Regions from separate parts of the Streptomyces sp. NPDC014801 genome, predicted to be linked through region 2. Evidence: riboswitches for the same ligand, from Rfam matches in the RefSeq annotation. Region 2 holds a riboswitch; the other holds the start of a gene.
What was found. A riboswitch is a leader RNA that binds a small molecule or an ion and turns the genes downstream of it on or off. The one in region 2 is predicted to bind thiamine pyrophosphate.

Region 1: it holds a riboswitch for thiamine pyrophosphate, as region 2 does, so the genes downstream of both, ACF1AL_RS30760 (thiamine ABC transporter substrate binding subunit) here and thiO (glycine oxidase ThiO) in region 2, are expected to answer to the same signal.

The regions. Positions count from the first base shown of each region.
Region 1 is NZ_JBIBXG010000013.1:274,688-282,252, reverse strand. It holds gene ACF1AL_RS30775 (maleylpyruvate isomerase family mycothiol-dependent enzyme) at 1-315, opposite strand, end outside; gene ACF1AL_RS30770 (ABC transporter ATP-binding protein) at 340-1,359, opposite strand; gene ACF1AL_RS30765 (ABC transporter permease) at 1,360-2,961, opposite strand; gene ACF1AL_RS30760 (thiamine ABC transporter substrate binding subunit) at 3,006-4,097, opposite strand; TPP riboswitch at 4,172-4,280, opposite strand; gene rlmN (23S rRNA (adenine(2503)-C(2))-methyltransferase RlmN) at 4,305-5,411, opposite strand; gene ACF1AL_RS30750 (hypothetical protein) at 5,726-6,130, opposite strand; gene ACF1AL_RS30745 (NUDIX domain-containing protein) at 6,707-7,192, opposite strand; gene ACF1AL_RS30740 (hypothetical protein) at 7,212-7,556, opposite strand.
Region 2 is NZ_JBIBXG010000004.1:241,619-249,183, reverse strand. It holds gene ACF1AL_RS10605 (hypothetical protein) at 1-634, opposite strand, end outside; gene metF (methylenetetrahydrofolate reductase [NAD(P)H]) at 691-1,614, opposite strand; gene thiE (thiamine phosphate synthase) at 1,738-2,391, opposite strand; gene ACF1AL_RS10590 (Rv2175c family DNA-binding protein) at 2,552-2,917, opposite strand; gene ACF1AL_RS10585 (NAD(P)/FAD-dependent oxidoreductase) at 3,005-4,234, opposite strand; gene ACF1AL_RS10580 (hypothetical protein) at 4,267-4,638, opposite strand; TPP riboswitch at 4,691-4,804, shown strand; gene thiO (glycine oxidase ThiO) at 4,802-5,992, shown strand; gene thiS (sulfur carrier protein ThiS) at 5,989-6,189, shown strand; gene ACF1AL_RS10565 (thiazole synthase) at 6,193-6,987, shown strand; gene pknB (Stk1 family PASTA domain-containing Ser/Thr kinase) at 7,100-7,565, shown strand, end outside.

The sequences.
Region 1 (7,565 bases), on a different contig from region 2:
CTCGCGCAGCGCCTCGGTCACCAGGGCGGCGGCCTCGGTGAGCCAGGCGCCCAGCGCGGCCGCGTCACCCGTGGCGTCCGGTCCGGCGGTGTCGGGCACCTTCTCCCAGGGGATGTTCTCCGTGGCGCGGGTGCGCACCAGCTGGTCGGTCCAGCGCAGGGCGCGTCCCACATGCCGTACGAGCTCCTCCAGCGACCAGTCCGGGCAGGTCGCCACCGTGGCGGCCGGATCGGCGCCGGAGGCCAGCACCGCCGTCAACTGCTCGGTCTGGACGGTGATTTCGTCGCAGTAGCGCTCATACGCGAGTCGGCTCATGCGGCCACCCTAGGTGGCTCATGATCACCCGAGCACCACGATTTCGGCCACGTCGAAGGTGACGCCCACCGTGTCGCCGACCTCGGGCGCCTCGCGGAGCGCGCAGGCCGCCTCCAGGCGGGGGGCGTCCTCGGGCTGGAGGTGGACGGCCACGTGCGTGCCCCGGAAGGTGCGGGCGGTGACCGTGCAGCGCAGGCCGTCCGCCGCGTCGGCCAGCCGGACGCCGGACGGGCGGACCAGCAGGTCGCGCGGCCCCTGCGGGGAGCCGTCGGGCACCGGCAGCTTGCCCCAGGGCGTGTCGGCGGCCTCGCCGGCGACGTTCGCCTCCACGACGTTGTCGAAGCCGAGGAAGCGGGCGACGAACGCGTCCGCCGGGTGCTGCCAGACCTCCAGCGGCGTACCGGACTGGGCGATCCGCCCGTCGCGCATCACCACGACCCGGTCGGCGAGGGCGAACGCCTCGCCCTGGTCGTGGGTGACGGCGAGCACGGTGGTGCCCAGCCGGCCGAACAGCTCGCGCAGTTCGACGACGAGGCGTTCGCGCAGCGAGCGGTCCAGCTGGCCGAGCGGTTCGTCGAGCATCAGCAGCCGGGGCCGGGGCGCGAGGGCCCGGGCGAGCGCGACGCGCTGCTGCTCACCGCCGGAGAGCGCGCCGACGGCCCGCCGCCCCGCGCCCGGCAGACCGACCAGGTCCAGCAACTGCCGTACCCGCTCGCTCTGTTCACTCTTCGCCGTACCGTGCATGCGCAGCCCGAAGGCGACGTTCGCGGCCACGTCCCGCTGGGGGAAGAGCTGGTGGTCCTGGAACATCAGGCCCACGCCCCGCTTGTGGGCCGGCACCTTCGCCTGGTCGCGGCCGTCGAGCAGGATCCGCCCGGCGTCCAGCGGCTGGAGCCCGGCGACCGCCCGCAGCAGCGTCGACTTGCCGCTGCCGCTGGGCCCGAGCACGCACACCACCTCGTGCTCGGCTACCTCCAGGTCCACGGCGTCGAGCACGACCCGCTCGCCGAAGCGGACGGTCGCGGCGTCGAGGCTGAGCAGCATCTAGAACTCCCCCGTCCGGTCGGGCACGCGCAGGCTCTCCAGGACCAGCAGCGCCACGGCACACACCACCATCAGAATCGTCGACAGGGCCATCGCCTGCCCGTAGTTGAGATCCCCGGGCCGCGACAGCAGCCGGGCCACGGCCACCGGCAGGGTCGGGTTGTCGGGCCGCGCGATGAACACGGTCGCGCCGAACTCGCCCAGCGACACGGCGAACGCGAACCCGGCGGCGATCAGCAGCGCCCGCCGCACCATCGGCAGGTCCACCTCCCGCCACACCCGCCACGGCGACGCCCCGAGCACGGCGGCCGCCTCCCGCAGCCGTCCGTCCACCGCGCGCAGCACCGGCAGCATGGTCCGTACGACGAAGGGGACGCCGACGAGGGCCTGGGCGAGCGGCACCAGGATCCAGGAGCTGCGCAGGTCCAGCGGCGGAGTGTCCAGGGTGATCAGGAAGCCGAAGCCGACGGTCACCGCGGACACGCCGAGCGGCAGCATCAGCAGCGCGTCGAAGCCCCGCACCAGCCGTCCGGCGTCCCGGCGGGTCAGCGCGGCGGCGGCGAGCGCGCCGATCAGCAGGGCGATGCCGGTGGCGGCGACGGCGTACTCGAGGGAATTGCCGATGGCCTCGATGGGCGGGACGAGGAAGGTGTTGCCGTCCTGGCCGGTCAGCGCCCGGTAGTAGCCGAGGCCGCCGTCCAGGGAGCGCTGCACCAGCACCGCAGGCGGCAGCACGAGCAGCGCGGCGATGGTCAGCAGCACCCCGGCGAGGAGCGCCCACTGCCCCGCGCCGCGCGGCCGGCGGGCCGTGGTCGCCGCGTCCACCAGCTTCAGCGCGCTCTCCCGGCGCCGTACCGTCCAGGCGTGCACGGCGAGGATCGCGCCCACCGCGGCGAACTGGACGATCGTCAGGACGGCGGCGGTGGACAGGTCGAAGACGTCGGCGGTCTGCCGGTAGATCTCCACCTCCAGGGTGGAGTAGGCGGGCCCGCCGAGGATCTGGACGATGCCGAAGGAGGTGAAGCAGAACAGGAACACCATCAGCGCGGCCGCCGCGACGGCGGGCGCCAGCGCGGGCAGGGTGACCTTGCGCCAGGCGGTGAAGCGGGACGCGCCGAGCATCCGGGCCGCCTCCTCCTGCCGCGGGTCGAGCTGCGCCCACAGGCCGCCGACGGTGCGTACGACGACGGCGTAGTTGAAGAAGACGTGGGCGAGCAGGATCGCCCACACGGTGGTGTCCAGCCGTACGCCCCACAGGTCGTCGAGCAGCCCGCCGCGGCCGACCAGGGCCAGGAAGGCGGTGCCGACGACGACGGTCGGCAGCACGAACGGCACGGTCACCACGGCCCGCAGCAGCCGTTTGCCGGGGAAGTCGAAGCGGGCGAAGACATAGGCGCCGGGCAGCGCGAGGAGCAGGGTGAGCCCGGCGGAGACCAGCGCCTGCCAGGTGGTGAACCACAGCACGTGCCGGATGTCGGACTGGCCGAGCACGTCGGTGAGCCGGCCGAACTGCCAGGCCCCGTCGACCTTGAGCCCGCGGGCGACGATCGCGGCCACGGGGTAGGCGAAGAACACGGCGAAGAACGCGACGGGCAGGGCCATCAGCCCCAGCCGCGCCGCGCTCCCCGCGCGGTTCGTCCGGCGGACTACTTCAGTACGAGCGAGGTCCACTGCTTGACCCACTGGTCACGGTGGTCGGCGATGGCGCCGGGGGCCATGGTCTCGGGGTCCTTGGCCGCGGGGCCGTACTGGGTGAACTCGGCAGGCACCTTGGCGCCGTCGAGGACCGGGTAGACGAACATGTTCAGCGGCATGTCCTCCTGGAACTCCTTGGAGACCAGGAAGTCGATCAGCGCCTTGCCGCCCTTGGTGTTCTTGGCGTTGCTCAGCAGACCCGCGAACTCGATCTGCCGGAAGCAGGTGCCGGCCGCCACACCCGTGGGCGCGGTCTTCGGCTGCGGCTTGGCGAAGACGACCTCGGCGGGCGGGGAGGAGGCGTACGACACGACGAGCGGCCGGTCGCCCTTGGCCTTCTTGCCGCCGGCCGAGCCGGAGAACTCCTGGTCGTAGGCCTGCTCCCAGCCGTCGACCACCTTCACGCCGTTGGCCTTGAGCTTCTTCCAGTAGTCCTGCCAGCCGTCGTCGCCGTACTTGGCGGCGCTGCCCAGCAGGAAGCCGAGGCCGGGCGAGGAGGTCGCGGCGTTCTCGGTGACCAGCAGGTTCTTGTACTCGGGCTTGACCAGGTCGTCGAAGGTCGCGGGCGGGGCCAGCTTGTGGTCGGCGAAGTACTGCTTGTCGTAGTTGACGCAGATGTCGCCGTAGTCGATCGGGGTGACCCGGTGCTTGGCCTGGTCCAGCTGGTACTGCGCCCCTATGGAGCCGAGCCCCTTGGCCTGGTACGGCTGGAAGAGGCCGTTGTCCAGGGCGCGGGAGAGCAGGGTGTTGTCGACGCCGAAGAAGACGTCGCCCTGCGGGTTGTCCTTGGTCAGGATGGCCTTGTTGACGGCCTGCCCGGCGTCACCGCTGGTGAGGACGTGGACCTTGTATCCCGACTGCTTCTCGAAGTCCGCGAGGACGTTCTTGGACACGGCCCACGAGTCGTGGCTGACCAGCGTGACGGTCTTGGACTCGGCGGACGTCTTCTCGCTGCCGCCGCCCGACGACCCGCACGCGGACAGCGTGACGAGCCCGAGGCCGACCGCGACGACCGTGGCCTTCTTGGTGATGCTCACTGACATTCCTCCTGGAGGGACCAGGAAGAGACGCGGCCCTGCCCGGGACTCCTCACGGTGTCCCGGGCAGGGCGCAACAGCTCGAGTGATGACCGATCTCCCTACCCAGAATGACCTGGGCGAGGTTCGGAGGGTCTGCGGCCCTGTCCGCCGCACTCTCAGCGCTGTGGCGCTCCCCTGTCGGAATATGTAGATGTACTGACGCCAGTCAGATTACCGCTCGGTGGCGGCGAGCTGACCACACGCCCCGTCGATCTCCTGACCCCGGGTGTCCCGGATGGTCACCGGTACACCATGCGCGGCGATCGCCTCGACGAACGCCTTCTCGTCCTCGGGCCGGGAAGCCGTCCACTTGGACCCGGGCGTCGGGTTCAGCGGGATGAGGTTGACGTGCACGGGCTTGCCCTTGAGCAGCCGGCCCAGCCGGTCCCCGCGCCAGGCCTGATCGTTGATGTCCCGGATGAGGGCGTACTCGATGGACAGCCGCCGCCCGCTCTTCTCGGTGTACTCGAACCCGGCGTCGAGCACCTCGCGCACCTTCCACCGCGTGTTCACGGGGACGAGGGTGTCGCGCAGCTCGTCGTCGGGGGCGTGCAGCGAGATCGCCAGCCGGCACTTGAAGCCCTCGTCCGCGAACCGGTGGATCGCGGGCACGAGCCCCACGGTCGACACGGTGATGCCGCGCTGCGACAGCCCGAGCCCGTCCGGCGCCGGGTCGGTGAGCGCGCGAATGGCGCCGACGACCCGCTTGTAGTTGGCGAGCGGCTCACCCATGCCCATGAAGACGATGTTGGACAGCCGCGACGGGCCGCCGGGGATCTCCCCGTCGCGCAGCGCCCGCATGCCCTCCACGATCTGGTGCACGATCTCGGCGGTGGACAGGTTCCGGTCCAGCCCCGCCTGCCCCGTGGCACAGAACGGGCAGTTCATGCCGCATCCGGCCTGCGAGCTGATGCACATGGTGACCCGGTCCGGGTACCGCATCAGCACGGACTCGACGAGCGTCCCGTCGAACAGCCGCCACAGCGTCTTGCGGGTCGTCCCCTCGTCCGTCGACAGATGCCGTACGACGGTCATCAGCTCGGGAAACAGCGCCTCGCGCAGCTTGTCCCGCGCACCGGCGGGGATGTCGGTCCACTGCTCCGGCTCGTGCGCGTACCGCGCGAAGTAGTGCTGCGACAGCTGCTTGGCGCGAAACGGCTTCTCCCCGATCTCGGCCACGACCGCCTTGCGCTCGGCAGGCGAAAGATCGGCAAGATGCCGCGGCGGCGTCTTGGCACCGCGCGGCACGACAAAAGTGAGTTCTCCGGGCTTGGGCATGATGCATCCAGTGTCGCAGATCGACTGGCGTGGCCTGGGGCTGTCGGCTGCTACGACTGTCGGTAGTGGTCGTCACCGGTCGCCGCTGAGCGGCCTCGGACGGCCCAGGGACGGCCCAAAGTCGAGCGTTGCCACCTGGCATAGCGGGCCCAGCCAGCGACAAAGCAGACCTGCTGGACCGCGCATCGCGCTTCCGCCGGCCGGGCAGGCTGCCACCTTTGGTCTGCCCAGAGACACCGTTCACCCAAATTCACCAGGCGACCACTGGACAGTGCTGATTAAGCCCGATGCGAGTACCGGTAGCGGCGTGGTGTTCAGAAGCCTCCGGTGGCTCGCAAGTCCTTCAACACCTGCTCCCGATACTCCGGGCAGTAGACCGTCACGCCTATGGTCAGCAGCTCGTTTGCGTCCTCTTGCATCATCCCCCAGTCCCGCCCCGCTGGATACAGGTCCGGGCCGCTGAGGCTGAACATGTACCCAACGCTGTGCCCCAGGGCTAGTTCGTCGCACCACTTCGGCGGGAAAGCAAGGAGTTCCTCATCCGCCGGATGCCGCTCGGTATACGGCAGACTGGCGGCCGACTTGAGGTAGCGGCCCTCCTTGCTGCCCGTCGGCGTAGCCTTCGGATCGGCAGCGACGTAGCGACCTGTGTCTCTGCTTCCACAGGCGGTGACGCTGGCAAGCAAAACGACGGCCAGCACGATGGTAAAGCGACGCATGGTCCCCCCCAGGATCTGTGGTGCTGATGACCATCATGCGCTGGCTGGATGCGCCGTCCGGGCGCTGTGCTCGTGTTGTGACCTGTGCCCCGCGATGGAAGCCACCTCAGCCCACCACTCTCTCCAGCTCCCATCCCGTCCGCCGTCGACCCACACACCGTGGAGCGGGCGTGGTCCATGGCGTCCAGGTGGAGCGCGCCACTGTACGAACGACCTGGACGCCATGGGCCGCGTCTGCTCGGCTTTGCCTGGGTCGACGGCGGACGGGATGGGAGCTCCCCGCGCACGCCACCCACGGAGCCGCAGTCGGCGACGGCGCCCCCTCCATCCCGGTGCCGGCCGATCCCCCGCCGGAGGCATTGTTCTGACCTGGACCGCGCATGCGGTGATCGACCCATGGCCGTCGGCCCTATCCACACGTGGGCGCGCGTCGGCGCAGCGCGGGCGGAGCGGGCCGAAGGCAGGAGCGTCGCCCGCAGCGGAGCCGGGAAGCGCGCCCGGCGGAGCGGAGCGCAGCCGGGGCTTGATGAGGTAGAGAAACCTGTAACAGCTTGCTGGCCCGGAGTCCGGAAACGGCTAGGCCGCCGGCGTCGCGGGGACTTCGCCGTGCTCGAGGTAGATGGGTGCAGCCTCTTCGCGAGCTTGAGCGGCGCTCCTGATGCGGCGGGCCAGTCGGGGAATCGTCCGCTTCTCGATGTCCGCCAGAGATACGAAGTGGAAGGCCCGAAGCTCGTCGGCCCCCAGCTTGACCTGGTCGATCAGTTCCGGTGCAAGCTGTCCGCCGTCGAACAGGTACAGGACCTTGTCGCCCTCCGCGTCGTTGGGCGCCCAGTCGACGGCCAGTAGCCGCCCCAGCGAAACGGAGATCCCCAGTTCCTCCCACACCTCCCGCACGGCGGCCTGCAACGGTGATTCCCCTACTTCTACGTAGCCGCCCGGCACGTCCCAGTAGTCCTTGTAGGTGGGCTCGACCATCAGCACTCGGCCGTGGGGGTCAAAGAAAAGCGCACCCGCGGCCATACGCGGATGCGCCATCTTCGCTTCATGCTCGCTCGGTGCCATGGGGCCGAGCGTACCCAGCTCACACGACGTGCAGGCGGTCGGCCAGCTCCGCAAGAGTCCGGCTCGGCCGGCCGCGCTGGTTGCGCACCCACGTCAGCACCAGCTCGCGAGCCATGTAGTGGCTTCGTACCTGCTCCGGTGCCCATTGCTCGGCTTCGAGGATCAAGGACAGAGCGTCGTCCATCCGGTTGTGAGCACTGAGGGCGCGGGCCACTTCGAGGTTGTGCCGCGTCCGCCGCTCAGTGGGCAGATTCTGGGTGTCGATCTGCGGGCCGAGGTCTACGGCGACCTGCATGTCCCCCAGCTCAGCCGCCGTGGCCACCCTGTGAATGGCGACGTTGGTCGGGCCGAACGCGGTCCACATGTGATTCGC
Region 2 (7,565 bases):
ACTGCTGCTGGCCGGTGGTGTCGTAGCCGTACTCGCCGTAGCCGGAGTAGTCGTAGCCGTAGGACGCCTGGTCGCCGCCGGTGGGCTGGGCGGCCGCGGCGTACGCGGAGGAGGCCGCGGTCTCGCCGTAGACGCCGTAGGAACCGGTGTCGTCGGGCAGCGGCTGCGGCTCGTAGACCGTGGTCGCGTCGGCGGCCGCGGGCGGGCGGACCGGGGTGAACACGTCGTCGTGGTCGTCGTCGGGGCCGTAGGACATGGTCTCCGCGGCGAAGGCGGCGGCGGGGGCCTCGTCGCCCTCGGCCGGCTCCAGGCCGGAGACCTCCAGCGTCGGGTCGCGGCGCTCGGCCCGGCCCCGGCGGCCCTTCACGGCCTCGGCGCCCCGGCGGCTGACCGCCCAGCCGGCCGCGAAGCCGCGCCGGAAGGACAGCGTGACGTAGGTCTGCCCGACCGCGAAGGCGGCCGCGCCCAGTGCGATGACGACGACGGAAGGAATCAGCACACCGAGCACGACGCCGAGGAAGCCGACGAACGCGAGCAGCCGCCAGCGAAGCCGTGCCTTGTACTGCAGCAGCACTTCACCGAGCAGCCACAGCGCGACGACGCCGAACGCGATGTAGAGGACCGTCCAGCCCATGTACGCCCCTCTCCCAGTGGCCGCTTCGCAGTGTGTCGTACAGCGGTGCGACCGGTCTAGGCCTGCGGAGGGTGGTGCAGGCCCAGGTTCTCGTAGATTTCCAGCGTCGCCGTGGAGTTGTTGAGCGTGATGAAGTGCAGACCGGGCACACCCTCGGCCAGCAGCCGCGCGCAGAACTCCGTGGCGAAGTCGATGCCAATGGAGCGTACAGCGGCCGGATCGTCCTGTGCCGCGAGGATCCGGTCTTTCAGCTCGTCCGGGAAGGCCGCGGTGCTCAGCTTGGGCACCCGCTCCAGCATCTTCACGCTGGTGACCGGCAGGACCTCGGGGATGACGGGGGTCTCGCAGCCGGCCGCCGCCACGCTGTCGCGCAGCCGCAGATAGGACTCCGGGTGGAAGAACATCTGTGTGATGGCGTAGTCGGCCCCGGCGCGGCACTTGTCGACGAAGTGCCGCACGTCGGTGTCCCAGTCGGGCGAGCGCGGGTGCATCTCCGGGAAGGCGGCGACGCCCACACAGAAGTCGCCCGACTCCTTGATGAGCCGGACGAGCTCGGCGGCGTAGGTCAGGCCCCGCGGGTGCGGCACCCAGTCGCCCATGGGGTCGCCGGGCGGGTCGCCGCGCACGGCGAGCATGTTGCGGATGCCGGCGTCGGCGTACTGGCCGATGATGTTGCGCAGCTCGGCGATGGAGTGGTCGACGGCGGTGAGGTGGGCGACCGGCGTGAGCGTGGTGTCCACGACGATCTGCTCGGTCTCCCGGACCGTGCTGGTGCGGGTCGAACCGCCCGCGCCGTAGGTGACGGAGACGAAGTCGGGGGCCACGGCCTCGACCCTGCGCAGGGCGTTCCACAGGTTCCGCTCGCCGGCCGGCGTCTTGGGCGCGTAGAACTCGAACGAGTACGTCGTCTTGCCGGAGGCGAGGATGTCGCGCACGGTACGCGCGCGATCGGTCCTGGTGGACGGTGTTCCGAGGGCCATACCGGCAGGTTAGCCAGGGGTGGACGGTCCCCCAACCGAAGGGGGGAAATTTGCCCGAATTGCCGGGTTGTTGTCCACCCCTTGGACAATCCTCCGAGCGCGGCCCCGGAAAAGGGACCCCGCTCAGGCCTGCCGCAGCCGCTTGGCGAACTCGGCGGCGGCGGCACCCGGGTCCTCCGCCTCGGTGATCGCCCGCACCACGACGACCCGGCGCGCGCCCGCCTCCAGCACCTCGTCGAGGGTGCCGAGGTCGATGCCGCCGATGGCGAACCAGGGCCGGTCGGTGCCCAGCGCGGCGGTGTACCGGACCAGGTCGAGACCGGGGGCGTGCCGTCCGGGCTTGGTGGGCGTCGGCCAGCAGGGGCCGGCGCAGAAGTAGTCCACGCCCTCCTGGACGGCGGCCGCCCGGGCCTCGTCCTCGGCGTGGGTGGAGCGGCCGATCAGCACGTCCTCGCCGAGGATCGCGCGGGCCGCGGGCACGGGGAGGTCGCCCTGGCCGAGGTGGAGGACGTCCGCGCGGGCCGCGTGCGCGACGTCGGCGCGGTCGTTGACGGCGAGGAGCTTGCCGTGGCGGGCGCAGGCGTCGGCGAAGACGCTCAGGTGCTCCAGCTCCTCGGCGGCCTCCATGCCCTTGTCGCGCAGCTGCACGACGTCGACCCCGCCGGCCAGGACCGCGTCGAGGAACTCGGGCAGGTCGCCCTGGCGCCTGCGGGCGTCCGTGCACAGGTAGAGGCGGGCGTCGGCGAGGCGGGCGCGTGCGGTGGCGGCGGCGGTCATGCGGGTCCCCCCAGGGATGGGTGCGGAAGTCCGTGCCGTACGGGCCGCGGCAGGGCGGGCCGGTGGACGGATGCGGGCCGCGGTCGCGGGCCGCACCCGTCCGCGACCGTGGCCTGCGCGGCCGCGGCCCGTACGTCGGACGGTGTTCAGCCTGTACGGATCAGACGGCGAGCGCCTGGGCGCGGCGCTTCACCTCCGTGCCGCGATTCTCGCTCAGCGCCTGCGCGGGGGTGCCGGGCAGGGTCGGGTCGGGCGTGAAGAGCCACTCGATCATCTCTTCGACCGTGAACCCGTCGTCCCGCAGCAGCGTCAGGGTCCCGGCCAGGCCCTTGACGACCTTGTCCCCGTCGATGAAGGCGGCGGGGACGTGCAGCGCGCGGTTCTCCCCACGGCGTACGGCGATGAGCTGGCCCTCCTTGACCAGCTGCCGGACACGCGTCACCTCGACGCCGAGCATCTCGGCGATGTCGGGAAGGGTGAGCCAGGCGGGGACGAGAGCATCGATCTTTGCGTCAATCTCGGTCACGGAACAAGCCTGCCATCTGCCACTGACAGTCGGAAGCCGGGGCCGTCCAGCCGGGCCGTCCGCCTGGGACGACACCCCCCGGGCGGCTCAGGCCGCGGCGGCCTTCAGCGGCCTGGCCGGATCCGTCAGCAGCCGTGCGTCCATCCGCGCGCCCGCCTCGATCAGCCGCCGCCCCTGGGCCAGGTCGCGCGGGCGGCCCACCGCGAGCAGGGCGACCAGCCGGTCGTCGCGCAGCCAGCACACCGTCCAGGCCGGGCCGTCCGGCTCGCCGCGCCACAGGATGCGGTCGGCGGCGGTGTGATGCCCGGCGTACTGCACGAAACGGCCGAACTGCTCGGACCAGAAGTAGGGCACCGGGTCGTAGGCGGCGGGCGTGTCGCCGGCGATGTTCGCGGCGACCGTGCGGGGGCCCTGCAGGGCGTTGTCCCAGTGGTGCACGAGCAGCCGCTCGCCGTAGCGGGCGGAGGGGAAGGAGGCGCAGTCGCCGACCGCGTACACGTCCGGCACCGAGGTGCGCAGGTGCGCGTCGGCGAGCACCTCGCCGTGCGTGCCGAGCGCGATGCCGGACCCGGCCAGCCAGCCGGTGGCGGGCCGCGCCCCGATGCCGACGACGACCGCGCCGGCGGGCAGCCGGGTGCCGTCGTCGAGGACCACGCTGCCCGGCTCGACGGCCGCCACGCGCGTGTGCGTGCGCAGCTCGGCACCGGCGTCGGCGTACCAGGCGGTCATGGGCGCGGCGACCTCGGCGGGCAGCGCCCCGGCGAGCGGGCGGTCGGCGGCCTCGACGACGGTGACGGCGCAGCCCGCCTCCCGCGCGGCCGTGGCGAACTCGGCGCCGATCCAGCCGGCGCCGACGACCACGATGTCGTGCTGCCGCTCCAGCACCGGGCGCAGCCGCTCGGCGTCGTCCAGGGTGCGCAGCAGGTGCACGCCGGGCACCCCCTCGGCGCCGGGCAGGGTGACCGGTTCGGCGCCGGTGGCGACGACGAGGACGTCGTAGGCGACGGGGCCGGCCTCGGTGTCCAGTTCGTGGTCGGCGGGGCGGACGCCCAGCACCTCGCAGCCGAGCCGCAGCTCGATGCCGAGGGCGTCGAAGTCGACGTCGAAGGCGGAGCCCTCGGCGGTGCCGAGCAGCACGGCCTTGGACAGCGGCGGCCGGTCGTAGGGCTGGTGGGGCTCGGCGCCGATCAGGGTGACGGTGCCGGTGAAGCCCTGGTCGCGCAGGGCGACCGCGGTCTGCACCCCGGCCATGCCCGCGCCCACGACGACCACGCGCCGCGTCTGTGACGTGCCCCGTTGCTGCGTCTGCTCGCTCACCTGATCACCATAGACACCTGACAGACCGTCAGTCAGCGGTCCTGCGCCGTGAGCTGCTCCACATGCGCGGGCAGCTCCTCCACCACGCTCGTGCCGCTGCCCTCCTGGGACTCCCACTCCCAGGTCTCCTCCAGCCGCACCCGCCCGTCCGGCAGCTCCACGACCGTGGACGCGCAGTGGCCGGAGGAGGTCGTCCCGTCCTGCTTCAGCTGGACGTACCGGAAGTCCAGCCGGTCCCCGTCCCGGGTGCCCACGAGATACCCGCGCACCACGTCCCCGCCCGCGTATTCGGCCCAGATCCGGCCCTCGCGCTCGTGGTAGGCGAACCGGGTGCGGGTGCCCACCTGACCTGGGGCCTGGTCGGCGACCGGGGCGAGGACGAGACCGTCGAGGGACCGGGTCATGACGGAAGGCTCCCTTACAGACACACAGCGGCACGGGCTAGGGTGGCCACCGTAAAGCACTCGCGGGAGCCCGGACGCACCGGGCTGAGAGGGAGGCTGGGACGGCCTCCGACCGTACGAACCTGATCCGGGTCATGCCGGCGAAGGGAGGGGCTGGACGCCCATGTCGCCTACGCGTACGTCAGACGTCCTCGTCATCGGGGGCGGGATCATCGGCCTGGTCACGGCCTGGCGGGCCGCACAGCGCGGCTTCACCACCGCGGTCGTCGACCCCGGGCCCGGCGGCGGAGCCGCCCAGGTGGCGGCCGGGATGCTGGCCGCCGTCACCGAACTGCACTACGGCGAGCAGACCCTGCTCGGCCTCAACCTGGCCTCCGCTCGCCGCTACCCGGACTTCGCGGCCGAGCTGACCGAGGCCACCGGAGAAGACCTCGGCTACCGGCGCTGCGGCACGCTCGCCGTCGCCCTGGACGCCGACGACCGCGCCCACCTCAAGGAACTGCACGCCCTGCAACGGCAGTCGGGCCTGGAGTCGGAGTGGCTGTCGGGCCGCGACTGCCGGCGCCTGGAGCCGATGCTGGCGCCGGGGGTGCGCGGCGGGCTGCGGGTGGACGGCGACCACCAGGTGGACCCGCGGCGGCTGGCGGCCGCGCTGGTCACCGCGTGCGAGCGGGCCGGGGTGGTGTTCCACCGGACCTGGGCCGAACGGCTCATGCTCGCGCACGGACGCGCGGCCGGCGTCGTCACCCGCGACGGCCAGGAGCTGGGCGCGGGCCGGGTGGTGCTCGCCGCCGGCAGCCTCAGCGGGCGGCTGGGCGGCGTGCCCGAGGACGTGCTGCCGCCGGTGCGGCCGGTGAAGGGCCAGGTCCTGCGGCTGACCATGCCGGACCACGGGACGCCCTTCCTGAGCCGGACCGTGCGCGCGGTGGTGCGCGGCGGCGCGCTCTACCTGGTGCCGCGCGAGAACGGCGAACTGGTGGTCGGCGCGACCAGCGAGGAGATGGGCTGGGACACCACGGTGACCGCCGGCGGCGTCTACGAGCTGCTGCGCGACGCCCACGAGCTGGTGCCCGGGATCACCGAGCTGCCGCTGACCGAGACCCGGGCCGGGCTGCGCCCCGGCTCCCCCGACAACGCGCCGCTGCTCGGCCCGACCGCGCTGGACGGCCTGCTGCTGGCCACCGGGCACCACCGCAACGGCGTCCTGCTCACCCCGGTCACCGGCGACGTCCTCGCCCACGCCCTCGTCACCGGTGAACTGCCGGACGAGGCCCGCCCGTTCACCCCGAAGCGCTTTTCCACCGCGGCAGGAGCCCCGCAGGCCGCACGCACCCTCACGGAGCAGCCCGCATGAACATCTCCGTCAACGGCGAACCCCACCGGATCGAGCCCGGCACCGCGCTCGACGCCGTCGTGAAGTCCCTCACCGCGGCCCCCTCCGGGGTGGCCGCCGCCCTCAACGAGACCGTCGTCCCGCGCACCCAGTGGTCCGCCACGGCCCTCGCCGAGGGCGACCGCGTCGAGGTCCTGACCGCCGTCCAGGGAGGCTGAACCATGGCTGACGACCCCTTCGTCCTCGGCGGTACGGCCCTGTCGTCCCGCCTGATCATGGGCACCGGCGGCGCGCCCAGCCTGGACGTGCTGGAAAGGTCGCTGGTGGCCTCCGGCACCGAGCTGACGACCGTGGCGATGCGCCGGGTCAAGGCCGACGTGCACGGCTCGGTGCTGTCGGTGCTGGACCGGCTCGGCATCCGGGTGCTGCCGAACACCGCCGGCTGCTTCACCGCCGGGGAGGCGGTGCTCACGGCCCGGCTGGCGCGCGAGGCGCTCGGCACCGACCTGGTCAAGCTGGAGGTCATCGCCGACGAGCGCACGCTGCTGCCGGACCCGATCGAGCTGCTGGACGCGGCGGAGACGCTCGTCGACGACGGGTTCACCGTGCTGCCGTACACCAACGACGACCCGGTGCTGGCGCGCAAGCTGGAGGACGTGGGCTGTGCGGCGATCATGCCGCTGGGCTCGCCCATCGGCTCCGGGCTCGGCATCCGCAACCCGCACAACTTCCAGCTGATCGTCGAGCAGGCGCGTGTGCCGGTCATCCTGGACGCGGGCGCGGGCACCGCCTCCGACGTGGCGCTCGCGATGGAGCTGGGCTGCGCCGGTGTGATGCTCGCCTCGGCGGTGACACGGGCGCAGGAGCCGGTGGTGATGGCGGAGGCCATGCGGCACGCGGTGGAGGCGGGCCGGCTGGCGTACCGGGCGGGGCGCATCCCCAAGCGGCACTTCGCGGAGGCGTCCTCGCCGACGGACGGCATCGCCCGGCTCGACCCGGAGCGCCCCGCCTTCTAGACGCCCCCTGGCGGCCGGACCGGGGTCTCCGCAGCGTCACAGGTCGGCTGCAGTCACCCCTCTGGTCGGGTGAAACGGCGGGCGTGTCGGTCGTGCCTCGTAGACTCGCTGCGTGGATACGACCCTCTCGGACCCTCTCGTCGGGCAGGTGCTCGACGGCCGGTATCGCGTCGACGCGCGGATCGCGGTCGGTGGGATGGCCACGGTCTACCGGGCCCTGGACACCCGCCTGGACCGCGTCCTCGCGCTGAAGGTGATGCACCCGACGCTCGCGGCCGACGGCTCCTTCGTCGAGCGGTTCATCCGGGAGGCGAAGTCCGTCGCCCGGCTGGCGCACCCCAACGTGGTGCAGGTCTTCGACCAGGGCACCGACGGCGCCTACGTCTACCTGGCGATGGAGTACGTCGCCGGGTGCACCCTGCGGGACGTCCTGCGCGAGCGCGGGGCGCTGCAGCCGCGAGCCGCCCTGGACATCCTGGAGCCGGTGCTGGCCGCGCTGGGCGCCGCGCACCGGGCCGGGTTCGTGCACCGGGACATGAAGCCGGAGAACGTCCTGATAGGGGACGACGGCCGGGTGA